Regions from separate parts of the Alcanivorax xiamenensis genome, predicted to be linked through region 3. Evidence: predicted binding sites of a transcription regulator. Region 3 holds the regulator's gene; each other region holds the start of a gene.
What was found. Region 3 encodes PhoB, which activates phosphate uptake and scavenging genes when phosphate is short. Its sites were predicted from a motif close to TGTCATANNNNTGTCANA; they were not measured.

Region 1: A6D6_RS14530 (TIGR00153 family protein) is a predicted target of PhoB. The motif match lies at 1,686-1,703, and genes of this name have one in related genera.
Region 2: ppk1 (polyphosphate kinase 1) is a predicted target of PhoB. The motif match lies at 1,641-1,658, and genes of this name have one in related genera.
Region 4: A6D6_RS12595 (choice-of-anchor I family protein) is a predicted target of PhoB. The motif match lies at 1,948-1,965, and genes of this name have one in related genera.

Annotation. Positions count from the first base shown of each region.
Region 1 covers NZ_AQPF01000026.1:38,317-42,630, reverse strand. The annotation lists gene A6D6_RS14535 (inorganic phosphate transporter) at 1-969, opposite strand, end outside; gene A6D6_RS14530 (TIGR00153 family protein) at 997-1,677, opposite strand; gene tfpB (type IV pilus assembly ATPase TfpB) at 1,846-3,645, shown strand; gene A6D6_RS14520 (hypothetical protein) at 3,784-4,239, opposite strand; gene glnE (bifunctional [glutamate--ammonia ligase]-adenylyl-L-tyrosine phosphorylase/[glutamate--ammonia-ligase] adenylyltransferase) at 4,180-4,314, shown strand, end outside.
Region 2 covers NZ_AQPF01000015.1:31,525-35,838, forward strand. The annotation lists gene ppk1 (polyphosphate kinase 1) at 1-1,595, opposite strand, end outside; gene hemB (porphobilinogen synthase) at 1,819-2,832, opposite strand; gene greB (transcription elongation factor GreB) at 3,023-3,538, shown strand; gene A6D6_RS11125 (DUF502 domain-containing protein) at 3,535-4,188, shown strand; gene elbB (isoprenoid biosynthesis glyoxalase ElbB) at 4,185-4,314, shown strand, end outside.
Region 3 covers NZ_AQPF01000001.1:272,914-277,227, reverse strand. The annotation lists gene A6D6_RS01250 (NAD(P)/FAD-dependent oxidoreductase) at 1-331, opposite strand, end outside; gene rd (rubredoxin) at 385-549, opposite strand; gene A6D6_RS01240 (chorismate--pyruvate lyase family protein) at 796-1,317, shown strand; gene ubiA (4-hydroxybenzoate octaprenyltransferase) at 1,345-2,217, shown strand; gene phoB (phosphate regulon transcriptional regulator PhoB) at 2,355-3,059, shown strand; gene phoR (phosphate regulon sensor histidine kinase PhoR) at 3,136-4,314, shown strand, end outside.
Region 4 covers NZ_AQPF01000019.1:52,227-56,540, forward strand. The annotation lists gene A6D6_RS12585 (ABC transporter permease) at 1-70, shown strand, start outside; gene A6D6_RS12590 (class I adenylate-forming enzyme family protein) at 232-1,905, shown strand; gene A6D6_RS12595 (choice-of-anchor I family protein) at 2,016-3,893, shown strand; gene A6D6_RS12600 (MarR family winged helix-turn-helix transcriptional regulator) at 4,094-4,314, shown strand, end outside.

The sequences.
Region 1 (4,314 bases), on a different contig from region 3:
GAGCACCGCCAGCCCGAACACGATCCCCATGGCGCCCACCAGCAAAACCCAGCCGGGAATGATCGCTTCCTTGCCAATCACGCCGCCATTGGCGAGCACACTGCTGATCGCCGCCAGCGGGCCTACTGCGTTGGCCACATCATTGGAGCCATGAGCGAAGGCCATGGCACAGGCGGTGAAGATCATCAGCACCGCGAATACCCGCTCCACCGAACTGAAACGGAAATCCTTGTCGGCTTCCGGATCCGGTTGGATGCGGCTCAGGAACAGGACCCCGAGGCCGGCCACCACCGCGCCGCCGACGATCGCCCACAGGGTGCTGGAGGCGAAGTTCATCTCCAGGCCCACATGCTTGAGGCCTTTCACCAGGGTCACCTTGGTGATCACGAAGCCCACCAGGAACATGTAGAACGGCACCACTTTCTTGGCCCGCTGGAACGGGTCGTCATGGTTGAGAACCAGTTTCTGCACGCTCTTGATCAAGGCGAAAGAGAGAAAGCCCGCCAGCAGCGGCGAGGTGACCCAACTGGCGACGATGGAACCCACCTGTCCCCAATGGACCGCGTCCATACCGACGCCGACCGCGGCGAAGCCGACAATGGCGCCGACGATGGAATGGGTGGTCGACACCGGCCAGCCCGCCCAGGAAGCCACCACCAGCCAGATGCCGGCGGCCAGTAATGCGGCGAGCATGCCGTAGATCAGATAATGAGGGGTCTGGTTGAAAACCTCGGCGTCGATGATGCCCTTGCGGATGGTGGCGGTGACCTCACCGCCGGCCAGGTAGGCCCCGGCGAACTCGAAAACGATGGCGATCAGAACCGCCTGTTTGACGGTGAGAGCCCGCGCCCCCACCGACGTGCCCATGGCGTTGGCGACGTCATTGGCGCCCACGCCCAGGGCCATCAGGAAACCGGCGCCGCCGGCAATGAGCAGCATCAGGGTGCTGTGTTCGAGCATCCACTCCATAGGGAACCTCTGCTGGTCTGCCGGACCCTAGCGGGCAAGCAACAATTGAAGATGGCCGCCGACCTTTTGGGCGCGGTCAGCCAGGTCACCGATCCAGTCGATGATCTTGTACAGGAACATCACATCCACCGGAGGCAGTTCGGATTCCAATTTGAACAGCCGGGCGCGGATCTGCACCTGCTGGTCGTCGTTGGCCCGTTCCAGGCGATCCAGTTCCTCGATGAGCTCTTCCACCAGACGGATTTCCCGGCCGCTGAAGCCGGTTTCCACCAGTTCGTCCAGTTCATTGATGGCCTTCTTGGCCTGGGCGGAAGTGTCGATGGCGCCTTGCAGATAATCGGTCATGCTATCGGCGAGGCTGGGAGGGAGCGTCATTTGCCGGCCGAGCATGAGGCCGGCGATGTCCTTGGCCTTGTTGGCCACCTTGTCCTGCACGCTGACCAGTTCCAGCAGATCGGAGCGGGGCACCGGCAAGAACAGGCTTTTGGGCAGGTTGAGGCGGAACTCTTTCTTCAGCTCGTCGGCTTGGTTTTCCAATTGGGCGATGCGCTGGCGGGCTTCGCGGGCGCGTTCCCAGTCATTGTCGCGGACCGCGGAGAAGAAATCGCCCAGGCCCAAAGCGCAATCGTGCACGGTGTCGTAATGCTTTTGCAGGGGGCGTATCGGCGATCGGCCAAAAAGGCCGGCGATGGAGCTGCCAAAGGACATAGGAACCCTGTCACGGAATCGTCACTGAAGTGGGCGCGAGTATAGTGGATAGCGGCGCTGCTGCCTATTCCATGAAATGCCGGAGCCTGTTCCGGAAAGCGCCGCTGTCTATTCCGGGGATAGGTGATAGTATTTCCTTAATTGTAAATTAGGTTTTTGGGGGTAGTAGTGATCGGGGCCACCACCGCGGCTCATTCGTCCCGGACGTTTGAGCTGGATGTTCGCTGGGTCATGCGTGAACTGCTCGAAGAGCAGCGCGTGACCCGGGAAGACTACAATGTGATTTCCACAACGCCACGGGAAAGCAGCGAGCAGGGCTGGCATCCGCTACAGGTAGTGGCGAAATACCGGCTGGCCGATCGTCAGAATGAGCACGTCTTCCTTGATATCGATGCGCTCACCGCCTGGTTGGCGGAAAAAAGCGGTCTGAGCCTGTATCACATCGATCCGCTCAAGGTGGAAGTGGACCGGGTCACCGACGTGATGAGCTACGCCTTCGCCGAACGCCATGGCATTCTGGCCCTGGAAGTGTCGGCGGAGACGGTGATGGTGGGCTGCGATCAGCCGTTCCGTCTGGATTGGCGCGAGGATCTGCAGCAGGTGCTGGGGGATCGGACCGTGCGGGTGGTGCTGGCCAATCCGGAGGCGCTGCGCCGCTATCGCATCGAATTCTACAATCTCAGCCGCTCCATCGCCGGTGCCCGTCGTTCCGGGGGGCAGGGGGGCACGGATATCGCCAACTTCGAGCAACTGCTGGAAGTTGGCCGGGGGCGGCCGGACGCCGATGATCAGCACATCGTCAATATCGTCGACTGGATCCTGCAATACGCGTTTTCCCAGCGTGCCAGCGACATTCATCTGGAGCCGCGCCGGGACACCGGCCGCATGCGGTTCCGGATCGATGGCGTTCTGCATGACGTCTATGAACTGCCCGCGCCGGTGATGGCGGCGGTGACCAGCCGCCTCAAGATCCTGTCCCGGCTCAACGTGGCGGAAAAACGCAAACCCCAGGACGGCCGGCTCAAGACCAAAAGCCCGGATGGCAATGAGGTGGAATTGCGCCTGTCCACGTTGCCCACCGCCTTCGGTGAGAAGATGGTGATGCGTATCTTTGATCCGGAGGTGCTGGTGCGCAGCTTCGCGCAAATGGGATTCAGCCAGGAGGATCATCAGGCCTGGCGGGCCATGACCGGCCACACCCACGGTATCGTCTTCGTCACCGGGCCCACTGGTTCCGGCAAAACCACCACGTTGTATTCCACGCTCAAGCAACTGGCGACCAGCGAGGTCAATGTCTGCACCATCGAGGATCCGATCGAAATGGTGGAGCCCAGTTTCAACCAGATGCAGGTGCAGGCGAATATCGACGTCGGCTTCGCCGAAGGGGTGCGGGCGATGCTGCGGCAGGATCCGGACATCATCATGATCGGGGAGATCCGTGACCTGGCCACCGCGGAAATGGCGATCCAGGCGGCGCTGACCGGTCACCTGGTGTTGTCCACCCTGCATACCAATGACGCGCCGTCGTCGATCGTGCGACTCACCGATCTCGGCGTGCCACCTTATCTGATCACCGCCGCCGTCACCGGGGTCATGGCCCAGCGGCTGGTGCGGACCCTGTGTCCGCATTGCAAGGCGCCGCAAGCGGTGGACGCGGCGTCCTGGCGGGAGCTGGTGCGGCCCTTCAAGATGACTCCGCCGGAAACCTGGTATCGGCCGGTGGGCTGTCTGGAGTGCCGGGGTACCGGCTACCTGGGGCGCATGGGGGTGTATGAGGCCATGCCGCTGGCGGCGCCGGTAAAAAGCCTGGTTAATCGTGGCGGAGACCTCGAATCACTTACCCGCGAGGCGGTGCGTGGGGGGATGAAACCCTTGCGTATCAGCGGTGCCCGGAAAGTGGCCGCCGGCTTCACCACGGTGGAAGAAGTGATGCGGGTAACGCCATCCCCGGATATGCTGTTGGGCTGACACGCATACACGCAGCACGCTAGCACGCCATGCTTGCCGACCCTGTAGCGAGACGGGGAGGGCGGATTGTTTGGGAAGGCTGTCATCGCGGGTGCGCAAACATGCTCGCTATTGTTTGCCAGCGATCTGGCTTCGGGTTTAGCGTGTTTCGTGCCAGCGTGCCAGCGTGCCAGCGTGCCAGCGTGCCAGCGTGCCAGCGTGCCAGCGTGCCAGCGTGCCAGCGTGCCAGCGTGCCAGCGTGCCAGCGTGCCAGCGTGCCAGCGTGCCAGCGTGCCAGCGTGCCAGCGTGCCAGCGTGCCAGCGTGCCAGCGTGCCAGCGTGCCAGCGTGCCAGCGTGCCAGCGTGCCAGCGTGCCAGCGTGCCAGCGTGCCAGCGTGCCAGCGTGCCAGCGTGCCAGCGTGCCAGCGTGCCAGCGTGCCAGCGTGCCAGCGTGCCAGCGTGCCAGCGTGCCAGCGTGCCAGCGTGCCAGCGTGCCAGCGGAAAAGCCCGGACCGGGCCTTTCCTTGTTTCCCGAGGCTGTGGACAATACCACCCATGACAGAACCGGACTATTCCGGCCTGCCCGATGACCTTGCTCAGCTGGTTGGCCAGCATTGGCAACGGTTTCAGGAGGCGGGCCATACCCTGCCTGATGCTCTGCGCGCCGATCTGCCCAAGGTCTGGGCGGGT
Region 2 (4,314 bases), on a different contig from region 3:
TGCTCGGTCTCGAACTCGATCCACTCCATCAGACTGGGGTGCAGGGTGAACGGCGCATGCTTGAGCTGCTTGAGCCGCGCCGCCTTACCCATGCCGGTGAGTTCCTGAAAGATCTTGTGCACGTCCTGGCAGATACCCGGTTCGGCGGTGAGCATCCCGTAGTCGGTGTAGAACTTGGTGGTTTTAGTATGGTAATTGCCGGTACCCAGATGAGCGTAACGCTTCATGCCGTCGCCGTCCCGGCGCAGCACCAACAGCATTTTTGAGTGGGTTTTATAGCCCACCACGCCATACACCACGATGGCGCCGGCTTCCTGCAAGCGACGGGCCCCCTCGATGTTGGACTCCTCGTCGAAGCGGGCGCGCAGCTCGACCACCGCGATCACTTCCTTGCCGTTGCGGGCGGCGGTTTCCAGATGATCCAGGATTTCCGAGTTGGTGCCGGTACGGTACAGCGTTTGTTTGATCGCCAGAACCTTGGGGTCCCGCGCCGCTTCCGCCAACAGATTGACCACCGGACTGAAACTCTCGAACGGATGGTGCAGCAGGATGTCACCCTGGTCGATGGCGTCGAAAATGCTCTCGTATTTCCTCACCGGCGCCGGTACCCGGGGAGTGAAAGGCGGATAGTGCAGACGCGGCCGGTTGACGCTGGTGAACATGCGCGCCAGGTTCACCGGGCCGTTGGCTTTGTAAGCGTCTTCCGGGCCCAGTTCGAACTGTTCCAGCAGATACTCGATCAGGTGCTGGGGGCAGTTGTCGGCCACTTCCAATCGCACTTCGTCACCGTAGCGCCGGGACAGCAGCTCCCCTTTGAGCGCGCTGGCCAGATCCTCCACGTCCTCGTCCACTTCCAGATCCGCGTTCCGGGTGACGCGGAACTGATAGCAACCGGTGGCTTTCATGCCCGGAAACAGATCGCTGACATGGGCATGGATCATGGACGAAAGAAAGATGAAGTTATCGTCGCCGTTTTCGCACACTTCGTCGGGCAGCCGGATCAGACGAGGCAGTGATCGCGGCGCCGGCACGATGGCAAGCCCGGTGGAACGGCCGAAAGCGTCCTTGCCATCCAGAGGCACGATGAAATTGAGGCTCTTGTTGACCAGGCGCGGGAAAGGGTGGGCCGGATCCAGGGCAATGGGCGTGAGCACAGGATAGACCTGGTCCCGGAAATACTTCTTCACCCACTCGGCCTGGACTTCGGTCAAATGCTCGCGGCGCAGGAAATGGACGCCTTCCGCGGCCAGTGCTGGCAGCAGGATGTCCTGCAGGATGTGATACTGGCGCTGCACCGCTTCATGGGTAATGCGCGAAATTTCCGGCAATACCTCCTGGGGAAGCATGCCATCCGGTCCCGGCGTGCCGGTGCCGGTTTCCATCTGATTACGCAATCCCGCCACCCGGATCTCGAAGAACTCGTCCATATTGGAGGAGAAAATCAACAGGAAGTTGAGGCGTTCCATCAGGGGATGGCGCTCATCCATGGCCTGTTCCAGCACCCGCAGATTGAACTGCAGCAGGCTCAGTTCACGGTTGATGTAATTGTCGGGACTGCTCAAGTCCATGGACGGCGGATTGGCGTTGGCGTTCATGATGACATCCTGGGCCTGGGAGAGGCACTTATTGGATGACATTAACGTGACAAGCGAATGACAGGAAGAGGGGGAGGCAGTTAACCGTGGATAGTGGACAGTTGACAGCGAAAAGCAAAAGACATGGAGATTGCGATGAAGCCGCTGTGGGAAGCTTGCTTGCAAGCGAATCGTTTGGGGCCGAAAGCCCTTTCGTTTGCAGGCAAGCTACAGCGGCGGTTATTCAGGAGGGCTTGTTTTGCAGCCGTTGCGCCGCGCGTTTGGCGAAGTAAGTGAGGATGCCGCTGGCGCCGGCCCGCTTGAACGCCAGCAGGGACTCCATTATGACCTTGTCCTCGTCCAGCCAGCCGTTCTGGAAGGCGGCCATGTGCATGGCGTACTCGCCGCTGACCTGATAGGCGAACACCGGCACCTTGAACTCGTCCCTGACACGCCGGATTACGTCCAGGTAGGGCATGCCGGGTTTCACCATCACCACGTCCGCGCCCTCGGCCAGATCCAGTGCGATCTCATGGAGGGCTTCGTCGGAGTTGCCCGGGTCCATCTGATAGGTGTTCTTGTCCGCCTTGCCCAGGTTGCTGGCGGAGCCCACCGCGTCCCGGAACGGACCGTAGTAGGCGGAAGCGTACTTGGCGGAGTAGGCCATGATACGGGTGTGAATGTACTGATTGTCTTCCAGGGTCTGGCGAATCTCGCCGATGCGACCGTCCATCATGTCCGACGGCGCGACAAAATCGGCGCCGGCCTCGGCATGGGAGAGCGCCTGGCGAACCAGTGCCCGCACCGTTTCCTCGTTGAGCACATACCCGTCTTCGTCGAGGATGCCGTCCTGGCCGTGGATGGTGAACGGGTCAAGGGCCACGTCGGTGATCACCGCCATTTCCGGCACCGCCGCCTTGATCGCCCGGGTGCAGCGCTGGACCAGGCCGTCCGGGTTCCAGGCTTCCGCCGCGTCCAGACTTTTGGCCTCCGCCGGAGTGGACGGGAACAGTGCCATCGCCGGAACGCCCAGGGCCGCCAGTTGCTCCGCTTCGCGGCATAACAGGTCGATGCTCATGCGCTCGATACCGGGCATCGAGGCCACCGCTTCGGTGCGGTTCTCACCTTCGATGATGAACACCGGGTAGATCAGGTCGCTGGGCGTGAGCACGGATTCGCGCATCATGCGGCGGGAGAAATCGTCTTTGCGCATGCGGCGCATGCGGGTATGCGGCCAGGGTGCACGGGGAAAGGACATAGGGCGTTACCTTACTGTGGGCGTCGTGTTTGCGAGCCTCGGCTCATCAGCCCCGATGGGGGGCTTGGTAAGCCGGCCGGTGTCAGGCCCGGGGGTGCCGCTGGCCGTGACGTGGCAATCGCGAGATGATAGCGCGATGCGCGCCGGGCAGTTTACCAATGCCGGCAAGGTTGATCCATTGAGGCAGGCTATGGGACGTTGGCGACCCCGGGGTAATCCGGGTTCCAAATACATCACGCCAGAAGGCTATCAGACCATGAACCGGGAATTGCAGACCCTGTGGAAGGAAACCCGCCCTCAGGTGACGCAGGCGGTGCAGGAAGCCGCCGCCCAGGGAGACCGTTCGGAGAACGCCGAATATATCTACGGCAAGAAGCAACTGCGCGAAATTGACCGCCGGATTCGCTTTCTCAGCAAACGCCTGGACGGCATGGTGGTGGTGGACCGGCCGCCGGAGGATACCGGCAAGGTGTTCTTTGGCGCCTGGGTGGAAGTGGAGGATGAGGACGGTGAAAACCACCGTTACCGTTTGGTTGGGCCGGATGAGGCCGACGGCGGGCGTGGCTATATCAGCGTTGATGCGCCCCTGGCCCGGGCTTTGCTTGGTAAACGGGAAGACGATGAGGCCTGGGTGAGAACCCCCACCGGGGAACGTTGTCTTTACGTCAACAAAATCTGGTATCAGTTTCCGGAAGCAGCCCCATGAAAGCGGACCGAGGTTTCTGGTTTTTCGTGCGCAAATCGCTGATCGGCGGTGTCATCATTCTGCTGCCGATCTCGATCATCGCGTTCTTCTTCAAGTGGCTTTACGATGCGGTCACCAGCCTGATCGCGCCGTTCACCCGGTTCGTGGTGCACACTTTCGGGTTGCCGAAGTTCGCCGCCGACTGGGTGGTGGTGGCGGTGCTGGTGGTGTTTTGTTTCCTGGTCGGCACCCTGGTGGCGACCCGCCTGGGAAGCTGGTTGTGGCAGCGCTTCGAGGCGCGCACCATGGTCCGTCTGCCGGGCTACCGGCTGGTCAAGGAGATCATTCTTCAGGTCTTTGGCAAGGATGAGGACAGCCCTTTTCATCGGGGTGAGGTGGCCCAGATATGGCTGTACGGACGTCAGGCGGACGTCTCGGTGATGGGTTTGATAACCTCGCACCACGGCAACGGCCGGGTGACCGTGTTCGTGCCCACCGGGCCCAATCCCACCACCGGTTTTATATACCATGTGAACGAAGAGCTGGTGACCCGGCACCCGGAAGTGGGTGTCGAGCAGATGATGAAATCCGTAGTGGCCTGTGGCGCTGGTAGTGGTCAGTTGCTGCGGGGTGACGGTAACGGATCCGAAATACGAGGAGAGCAATCATGAAAGTGGCCGTATTACTGGCAGGCTGTGGCGTCTATGACGGCAGTGAAATCTATGAAACCACCATTACCTTGCTGGCCCTGGACCGGGCGGGTGTGACCTATCAATGCATCGCGCCGGACATCGACC
Region 3 (4,314 bases):
AGGTATCCGCGCCCAGCGCCAGCACCAGTTTGCTGTAATCCAGGTGATCGTCCGGCAGCAGCACCCGATGCCCGTCGACGTCGATCCCGGCGACATGAACGTGGGTCCGCACCGTGACATTGAACTGCTCGGCAACCTGTTCCGGCGAGGCCATGGCCAGTTCATCGGCGGTTTTTTCCTTGGTGAAACCGGTGGAAAGCATCGGCTTGGAATAACTGCGGCCGTCGTCGGCGGTCAGCACCACCAGTGGCGTTTCCTTGTCCAGCTTGCGGAATTCCTTGACCACGTTGAATCCGGCCAGACCGGATCCGATCACTACGATGGGCTTCATTGGCGCTCCTTATGTGGTGCCAGGGTGGTGCCAGGGACGGGAATGGCGGTCGCTCAGATTTCCACCATTTCGAAATCTTCCTTACCGACGCCGCAGTCCGGACATACCCAATCGTCGGGGATGTCTTCCCACTTGGTGCCGGGCTCGATGCCCTCCTCGGGGAGCCCTTCCGCCTCGTCATAGATGAAGCCGCACACCACACATTCCCATTTCTTCATGTCATACCTCGTTGATCAGTATCCCGGACAGCGCCAGGGGCCGGAAACCAGGGGCCCGCTAACGTAGCCACGCCGTCCTGAAAAATCAATGACATCAACGGATGTCACCATGGCGGCGGGGCCGATAACCTCACCACCACCACCCCCATCCTGGCGGCGACCCTGCCAGATTCGTGCCGCTCTCTTGCTCCCCGCGCCGCCTTGCGCCATAGTCCACGCCGCCGGTCGAGAGCGGAGTGTCACACTATGCCAAATTCACCTCTGGACGCCGACCCGAAATGGCGCCCACTGGATCGTCTTACCGTCCCACCGCTCATCCGCGACTGGCTCGGTGATCCCGGTTCCCTGACCGTCCGTCTGCGCCGCCACGGCGCTTTTCATGTGGAACACACCCGCTCCCTGGTGGCGGTCCCCGCCACTTATGAACGCGAACAATTGCACCAGAGTGGACGCCGCATCGCGCTGATCCGGGAAGTCACCCTGATGCTGCGCGGCACTCCGGTGGTGGAAGCCCGCAGCGTCCTGCCGCTGCTCAGTCTGCGCTGGGCCAACCGCAATCTGGCGCATATGGGTGGCCGTTCGCTGGGCAGTGAGTTATACCGTTATCCCGAGGCGCATCGGGATCAGGTGTGGGTCCGTCATGGCCTGTCGCCAGCCGGCCGCGGGCCCTGCTGGGGGCGCCAGACCCGTTTCGTCAAAAGGGGACGACCGTTACTGGTGGCGGAATACTTTCTGCCCGCGCTCTGGCCCCTGGTCGGAGAACAATAGGTCGGGGAACAGATAGAAGGAACAATCATGCTGGCTTTCGTGGAACACCGTTATCCGTCGCTGTGGCCCTGGATTCAGCTCATGCGTCTGGATCGACCGATCGGCAGCATGCTGCTGATGTGGCCCACGCTGTGGGCACTGTGGATCGCTGCTGACGGCACGCCGAGTCTGAAGAACATCGCCATCTTCGTGCTCGGGGTGTTCGTGATGCGAGCGGCCGGCTGCGTGATCAATGACTTCGCCGACCGTGATTTCGATGGTTCGGTGGAGCGCACCCGGGGTCGTCCGCTGGCCACCGGCGCCCTGAGCGCCAAACAGGCCCTGGGATTGTTCGTGGGCTTGCTGTTCATCGCCCTGATCCTGGTGTTATTCCTCAACCGCTTCACCTTCTGGCTGGCGTTCGGCGGGCTCGGACTGGCCATTCTTTATCCATTCACCAAGCGCTTCACCAATCTGCCCCAGGTGGTGCTGGGCGCTGCCTTCAGTTGGGCCATTCCCATGGCGTTCGGTGCCGAAACCGCCAGCGTGCCGCCGATCGCCTGGCTGCTGTTCATCATCAATCTGCTGTGGACAGTGGCCTACGATACGGAATACGCCATGTGCGACCGCGAGGACGACCTCAAGATCGGAATCAAAAGCACCGCCATTCTGTTCGGGGATCTGGACAAGGTGATCATCGGCATTCTCCAGGGCCTGGTTCTGGCCGGACTGGTGCTGGTGGGGCTGCGCCTGGGCTTCGGCCTGCCCTGGTATCTGGGCCTGCTGGGCGCCCTTGCCCTGTTCGTTCATCAGCAATGGCGTATCCGCTATCGGGAGCGCTGGCCCTGTTTTCACGCCTTTCTCAACAACCATTGGGTGGGTGCCTGCGTGTTCGTCGGCCTGTTTCTGCAATATTTGTGACCCCCGCGAGAACGCCGCCGCATGGCGCAATGCCGTAAGCGGCGGCGAAAAGGTTGGCAAATCTGTCATCAAGATGTCATAAAAAAGCCATCTAATGAGGCTCCCCACATCCGGGCGGGAAAGCGGAAGACCGAACTATGTCAAAAAATCGCATCCTCATTGTCGATGACGAGCCGGCCATCCGGGAGATGGTGTCCGTGGCTCTCGAACTGGCCGATTTCGACGTGCTCGAAGCCGAAAGCGCCCAGCAGGCCCACGAACGCATCGTTGACGAACGGCCGGACCTGGTCTTGCTGGACTGGATGCTGCCCTCGATAAGCGGTATCGAACTGGCTCGTCGCCTGAAACGGGACGACAACACCAGCGAAGTGCCAATCATCATGCTCACCGCCAAAAGTGAGGAAGATAACAAGATCCAGGGACTGGACGTGGGCGCCGACGATTACGTCACCAAGCCCTTCTCCACCCGCGAACTGATCGCGCGTATCCGGGCGGTACTGCGCCGCTCCTCCGCCGCCGCCGGTGAGAAGGAAATCGACGTCCAGGGCCTGTGTCTGGATCCGGTCAGCCATCGCATCAGCGCCCACGGCACCCCCGTGGACATGGGCCCCACCGAATACCGCCTGCTTGAGTTCTTCATGAGCCATCAGGAACGGGCCTATTCCCGAACCCAGTTGCTGGATCAGGTCTGGGGCGCCAATGTGTACGTGGAGGACCGTACCATTGATGTGCACATTCGCCGGCTGCGCAAAGCCTTGGCACCCCATGGCTTTGATGGTTTCATTCAGACCGTGCGGGGCACTGGTTATCGCTTTTCGGTAAAATCCGCCCAGGTGTCCTGATACGGCCCTGGCACGGATCGCGCCGGCTGGAACGGGCCTCTCCCTCCGCCACGGCCCAGAGAGGAAGCAACGGCCAATGAAAAGCAGTCTGGCCAAGGAAGTAAACCGCATCATTGTTCTGATCGCGCTGTCGCTGGTGGCGGCCTTGGCGGTACAGAACGTCTGGCCCCTGGTGGTGGGCCTGCTCGGCTACATCATCTGGAGCACCCGCCAGCTGTTTGCCCTCTACACCTGGCTGATCCGCGAAGAGCATACCGAACCGCCGGACAGCGTCGGGCTGTGGGGCGAGTTCTATACCCGGCTGGAACACCTGTTTCAGCAGGAGAGGCGCGCGCAGGAGAACCTGCAGGGCATCATTCTTCGCGCCCAGCAATCGGTGAATGCGCTGGAAGACGCGGTGGTGCTGATCGACAGCCATGGTTACCTGGAATACTGGAATCACGCCGCGCACCGGCTGATGGGCCTGAACGAGGAAAAGGATCTCGGCCAGCCGCTCACCAACCTGATCCGCCACCCCCGCTTCACCGAATACCTGTCCCGGGGCGATTTTCGTGAACCGCTGGAAATCCCCGGGCCGGTGGACGACAACCGTATCCTGCAATTCCGTATCACCGAGTTCGGCGTCGGTGATCAGTTGATCCTGGCCCGCGATGTCACCCGGTTGCATCACCTGGAAGAGATGCGAAAGGATTTCGTCGCCAACGTCAGCCATGAGCTGAAAACGCCGCTGACCGTACTCAAGGGCTATCTGGAAACACTGCAGGACACCGTGCCGGAAGAACAAACCCGGTTACGCCGGGCGCTGTCACAAATGGCCAACCAGTCCCAACGCATGGAAGCCCTGGTGCATGACTTGCTGCTGCTGTCGCGGCTGGAAAGCACCAATACCGACAATACTCACCAGGCGGTAACCGTGCATGGCATGCTCAAGCGCATGCGCGAGAGCGCCCTGGCACTGGCGCCGGACAAGCATCATGAGATTGTTCTGGAAGTACCGGAGACCGCCCGGCTGGTGGCCAACCCGGCGGAACTGGAAAGCGCCTTCGGCAATCTGATCACCAACGCGGTGAAGTACACGCCGGAAGGCGGCCATATCCTGATCCGCTGGTGGCAGGACGACAAAGGCGCCCATTTTTCCGTCTCCGACGACGGCATCGGTATCGACCCGAAACACATTCCGCGCCTGACCGAGCGCTTCTACCGGCCCGACAACAGCCGGGTGACACAGACCGGCGGTACCGGCCTGGGGCTGGCC
Region 4 (4,314 bases), on a different contig from region 3:
GGTGGCCTTCAACACCCTGGGCGAGTCCCTGCGCGCGGCACTTGATCCCACCACCCAGGGTCACGGGTGATGCCTTTTTATGACCGCCGCCCGCGGTCACCCGCGGGGCCATCGCTGAAGCGACGTTAAAAAGGGCGCCCGGCCATTTTTTTAGCGCCCCGCCGTCAGAGGCAGGTCGGGGCGCTCTTTGTATTGATCGAGGCCGATGAGGCCGATAAGGAGAGCAACCTGATGTCCAGCCAGACCCAAGCCGAGTTCAATCCGGTCGCGGTCCCCGGTTCCGCCTGGGCCGGAGAGACCGTGGAATACCTGCGCGGCGAGAAACCTCTGCATGAATACCTGCAACAGCACGCCGAGGAAGTGCCCGATCGCCGCGCCTACATTTATTACGGCACCGAGCTGACCTGGGGCGAGGTGGGCGACAAGGTACGCCGCCTTGCCGCCTACCTGAGCCAGCAAGGCGTTGGCGAAGGTGACCGGGTAGCGCTGTACATGCAGAACTGCCCGCAGTACATCATTGCGCACTACGCGGTTCAAAGCCTGGGCGGTATCGTGACACCGGTGAACCCGCAGTACAAAGCGGCGGAAATCGCCTACCAGTTGAGCAACGCCGAGGTTTGCGCGCTGATCGCCGCGCGCAATCTGTACCCCAATGTCGCTCAGGTTCGGGATCAGGTCCCGACCCTGAACACAGTTCTGACTCTCGCCTACGGCGACTACCTGCCGGCGGAGCCGACCCTGGAAATCCCCGGCGAACTGCTGGACGAACCGGACCAGGCGCCGGCGGACACCGTGGATCTCAGCCTGGTATTACGCGACACAGTACCGCTGACCGAATTGCCGTCCGCCGATCTTTGGAACGGTATCGGCCTGATGACGTTCACCTCCGGCACCACTGGCCGCCCCAAGGGGGCCATGCTCAGCTACGGCAGCAGCCTGTTCAAAATGGCGGCGTCGTTCCAGGCCAACCGCCTGAAGGCGGATGGCATTGGTCTGGCCATCGCGCCTCTGTGCCATATCGCCGGCATGAACATGGGCGTGTACATGCCGGTATACGCCCGGCGCACCACCGTGATCCTGGCGCGCTTCGATCCGGAAACCACCGCCAGGGCGTTGCACCAATACCGTTGTGACATGTGGTACTCCATCGCGCCGATGAACCGGGCGCTGCTGGACATGCCCAACATCCGCGACTACGACCTGAGCAGCCTGATCAATAACCCGGCCACCAGCTTCGGCATGCCGGTGACGGAAAAGCTGGCCGAGGAATGGAAGGCGCTGACCGGCTGTCAGATGCACGAAGCCTCCTATGGCCTGAGCGAAACCCACACTTCCGATACCTTCATGCCCAAGGATCGCATCAAGTGGGGCAGCTGCGGTGTGCCGGTGGCGGGCAACGAGATCCGCATTCTCGATATGGAAAACAAAGCGCCACTGGGTCCCAACCAGAGCGGAGAGATCGTGGTGCGCAATCCAGCGGTGTTCAAAGGCTACTGGAAGCGGGACGAAGCCACCGCCGAGACGCTGCGTGACGGCTGGGTGCACACCGGCGATGTCGGTTACCTGGACGAGGACGGCTATCTGTTCTTCACCGGCCGGGTAAAGGAAATGATCAAGTGTTCCGGCTACAGCGTTTTTCCGGAAGACGTGGAAGCACTGATGCAGGATCACCCGGCCATTGCCCAGAGCGCGGCCATTGGTATTCCCGATGACAAACGCGGCGAGACCGTCAAACTGTTCGTGGTGCTCAAACCCGACCACAAAGACAAGGTCAGCGAGCAGGATCTGATCGATTGGGCCAGGGAGCACATGGCGGCGTATAAATACCCACGCCACATCGCCTTTGTCGATAGCCTGCCGGCCACCCCCGCCGGCAAAGTGCTGCGCCGCTTACTGAAGGATTAAGAGCCTGTTCACGAGACCGCCGTCATGCGGCGGTCACCGTTTCGTCACACCAGTGTCATCGCCGTTCTGTACACCCCAAGGGCAACCAAAATGACAACGGGAGACGATTCATGGCGACTTGGCGACTTCTGGCCACCACTACGGTATTGGCCGCCGCCCTCAGTGCCTGTGGGGGAGACAGCGACAACAACGACAACCCGGCGCCGCCGGTAATCACCCCGGAAAGCATCAGCCTGCAACTGCTCGGCCGCTACAGCAGCGGCGAATTCGGTGTCAGCGCGGCGGAAATTCCCGCCTACCACGCCGGCACCAAGCGGGCTTTCGTGGTCAACGCCCGGAAAGGCGCGGTGGATGTATTGGATCTGAGCGACCCGGCCAACCCGGTGCACGCCGACACCCTGACCACCGAAACCATTGGCGAGGGCACCGTGGTCAACAGCGTCGCCGTGCACGGCGATCTGGTGGCGCTGGCGGTGGAGGCACCGACCAAGACCGACCAGGGCCATCTGGCGCTGTATGAGGCCGACACCCTCGAGCTGATCTCCACCACGACGGTTGGCGCTCAACCGGACATGGTGACCTTCACCCCGAACGGCCGGTACGTTCTGCTCGCCAACGAAGGCGAGCCCAGCGACGATTACAGTGTGGACCCGGAAGGCTCCATCAGTGTCGTCGATATTACCGAACCGGCCAGCCCGCAGCCCGCTATCGCGGATTTCACCGCCTTCAACGACCGCAAGGACGAGTTGTTGGCCAACGGCGTGCGCATTTTCGGCCCCGACGCGTCCGTGGCCATGGACCTGGAACCGGAATACATCGCGGTTTCCGCCGACAGCAGCAAGGCCTGGGTCACTCTGCAGGAAAATAACGCACTGGCCATCGTCGATATCGCCAGCGCCACCGTCAACGACGTGGTCGCACTGGGCGCAAAGGACCACGGTGAAGCCGGCAACGGGCTCGACGTCTCCGATGACGACGGCGCCATCAACATCACCACCTGGCCCGGCGTCAAAGGCCTGTACCTGCCGGATGCCATCGCCGCCTACCCATCCGGTGACGCCACCTATCTGGTCACCGCCAACGAGGGCGACGCCCGCGCCTGGGGCGAGGACAATGCCGCCTATTTCGGCACCGAGGACGCCGTGCCCTGCGACGGCGATGCGAGCCAGGGCTTCGTCGAGGAATGGCGCGTAAAACATCTGGTCCACGCCAACGGTTTTGATCGCCGCTGCGGCGACGATCTGCCGGCCCACCTGCGCGCCCTCGCCGTCGGCGCCCTGCTCAATCCGGAAACCTTCGCCTACTGCGGCGCCACCGCCGGCGATCCTGGCGACTGCCGCGATGATGAGAAACTCGGCCGTCTCAACATCACCTGGACCGAAGGCTATCGCACCGACGAGGCTGGCAACCCGGTGATGTTCAACGAGCAGGGTCTGGAAGACGCCAACGGCGACCGCCTCATGTATGACGACCTCTATGCCTTCGGCACCCGGTCCTTCTCGATCTGGAACGAGGACGGCGCCCTGGTATGGGATTCCGGCGACGCCATCGAAACCTTCCTGGCCAGCGACGAATGCAAGCTGGGCGCCGAACGCGCCCTCGACTGCAAGACCTTTTTCAATAGCAACCACGAAGAAGGCAGCACCTTCGACGACCGCAGCGACAACAAAGGCCCGGAGCCCGAAGGCCTGACCATCGGCCAGATCGGTGACAAATACTTCCTGTTCCTGGGCCTGGAGCGGATGGGGGGCATCATGGTGTATGACATTACAGACCCCGCCGCGCCCCTTTTCCAGGACTACCTGAACACCCGCGAGGAATGGGTGGCTGAGGACGTCTCCTCCGGGGACGTCGGCGACCTGGGCCCGGAAGGCCTGGCGTTCATCCCCGCGGATCAGTCGCCCAACGGCGAGGCACTGCTGATCGTGGGCAATGAAGTGAGCGGCACCACGGCCATTTACCGGGTTCTGTCCGAACTGGCGGACTAATACCTGATCCTGCCCGGGGCGGCGTCCGGCGACTACCGGCGCCGCCCCTGTTTTTATCCGCGCACTTCATTAATATCGTATTATTTACTTGTCGGCGCGCGCGCCCGACTTATCTTTTAGCCCCAATCGGGTTGCATAATACCCCCAAGAAAGTCAATCATTCTGACCAATGACCCTCAGCCAATCGAGACAGTGAGTCGATGATGACAGAGAGCCTTTCCCCCGAAGACCTGGACGCCACCCTGGAGACCCTCCATTTCGCCTTTCGCGGCCTGGTCGCCGAACCGGACGCCATCCTCAAGAACTATGGCCTGTCCCGCATCCATCACCGTCTGCTGTTCTTCATCAGCCGCTACAATGACCTCAGCGTCAATGAGCTGGTGGAAGCCATGCGCCTGACCAAGCAGGCCATTCACAAACC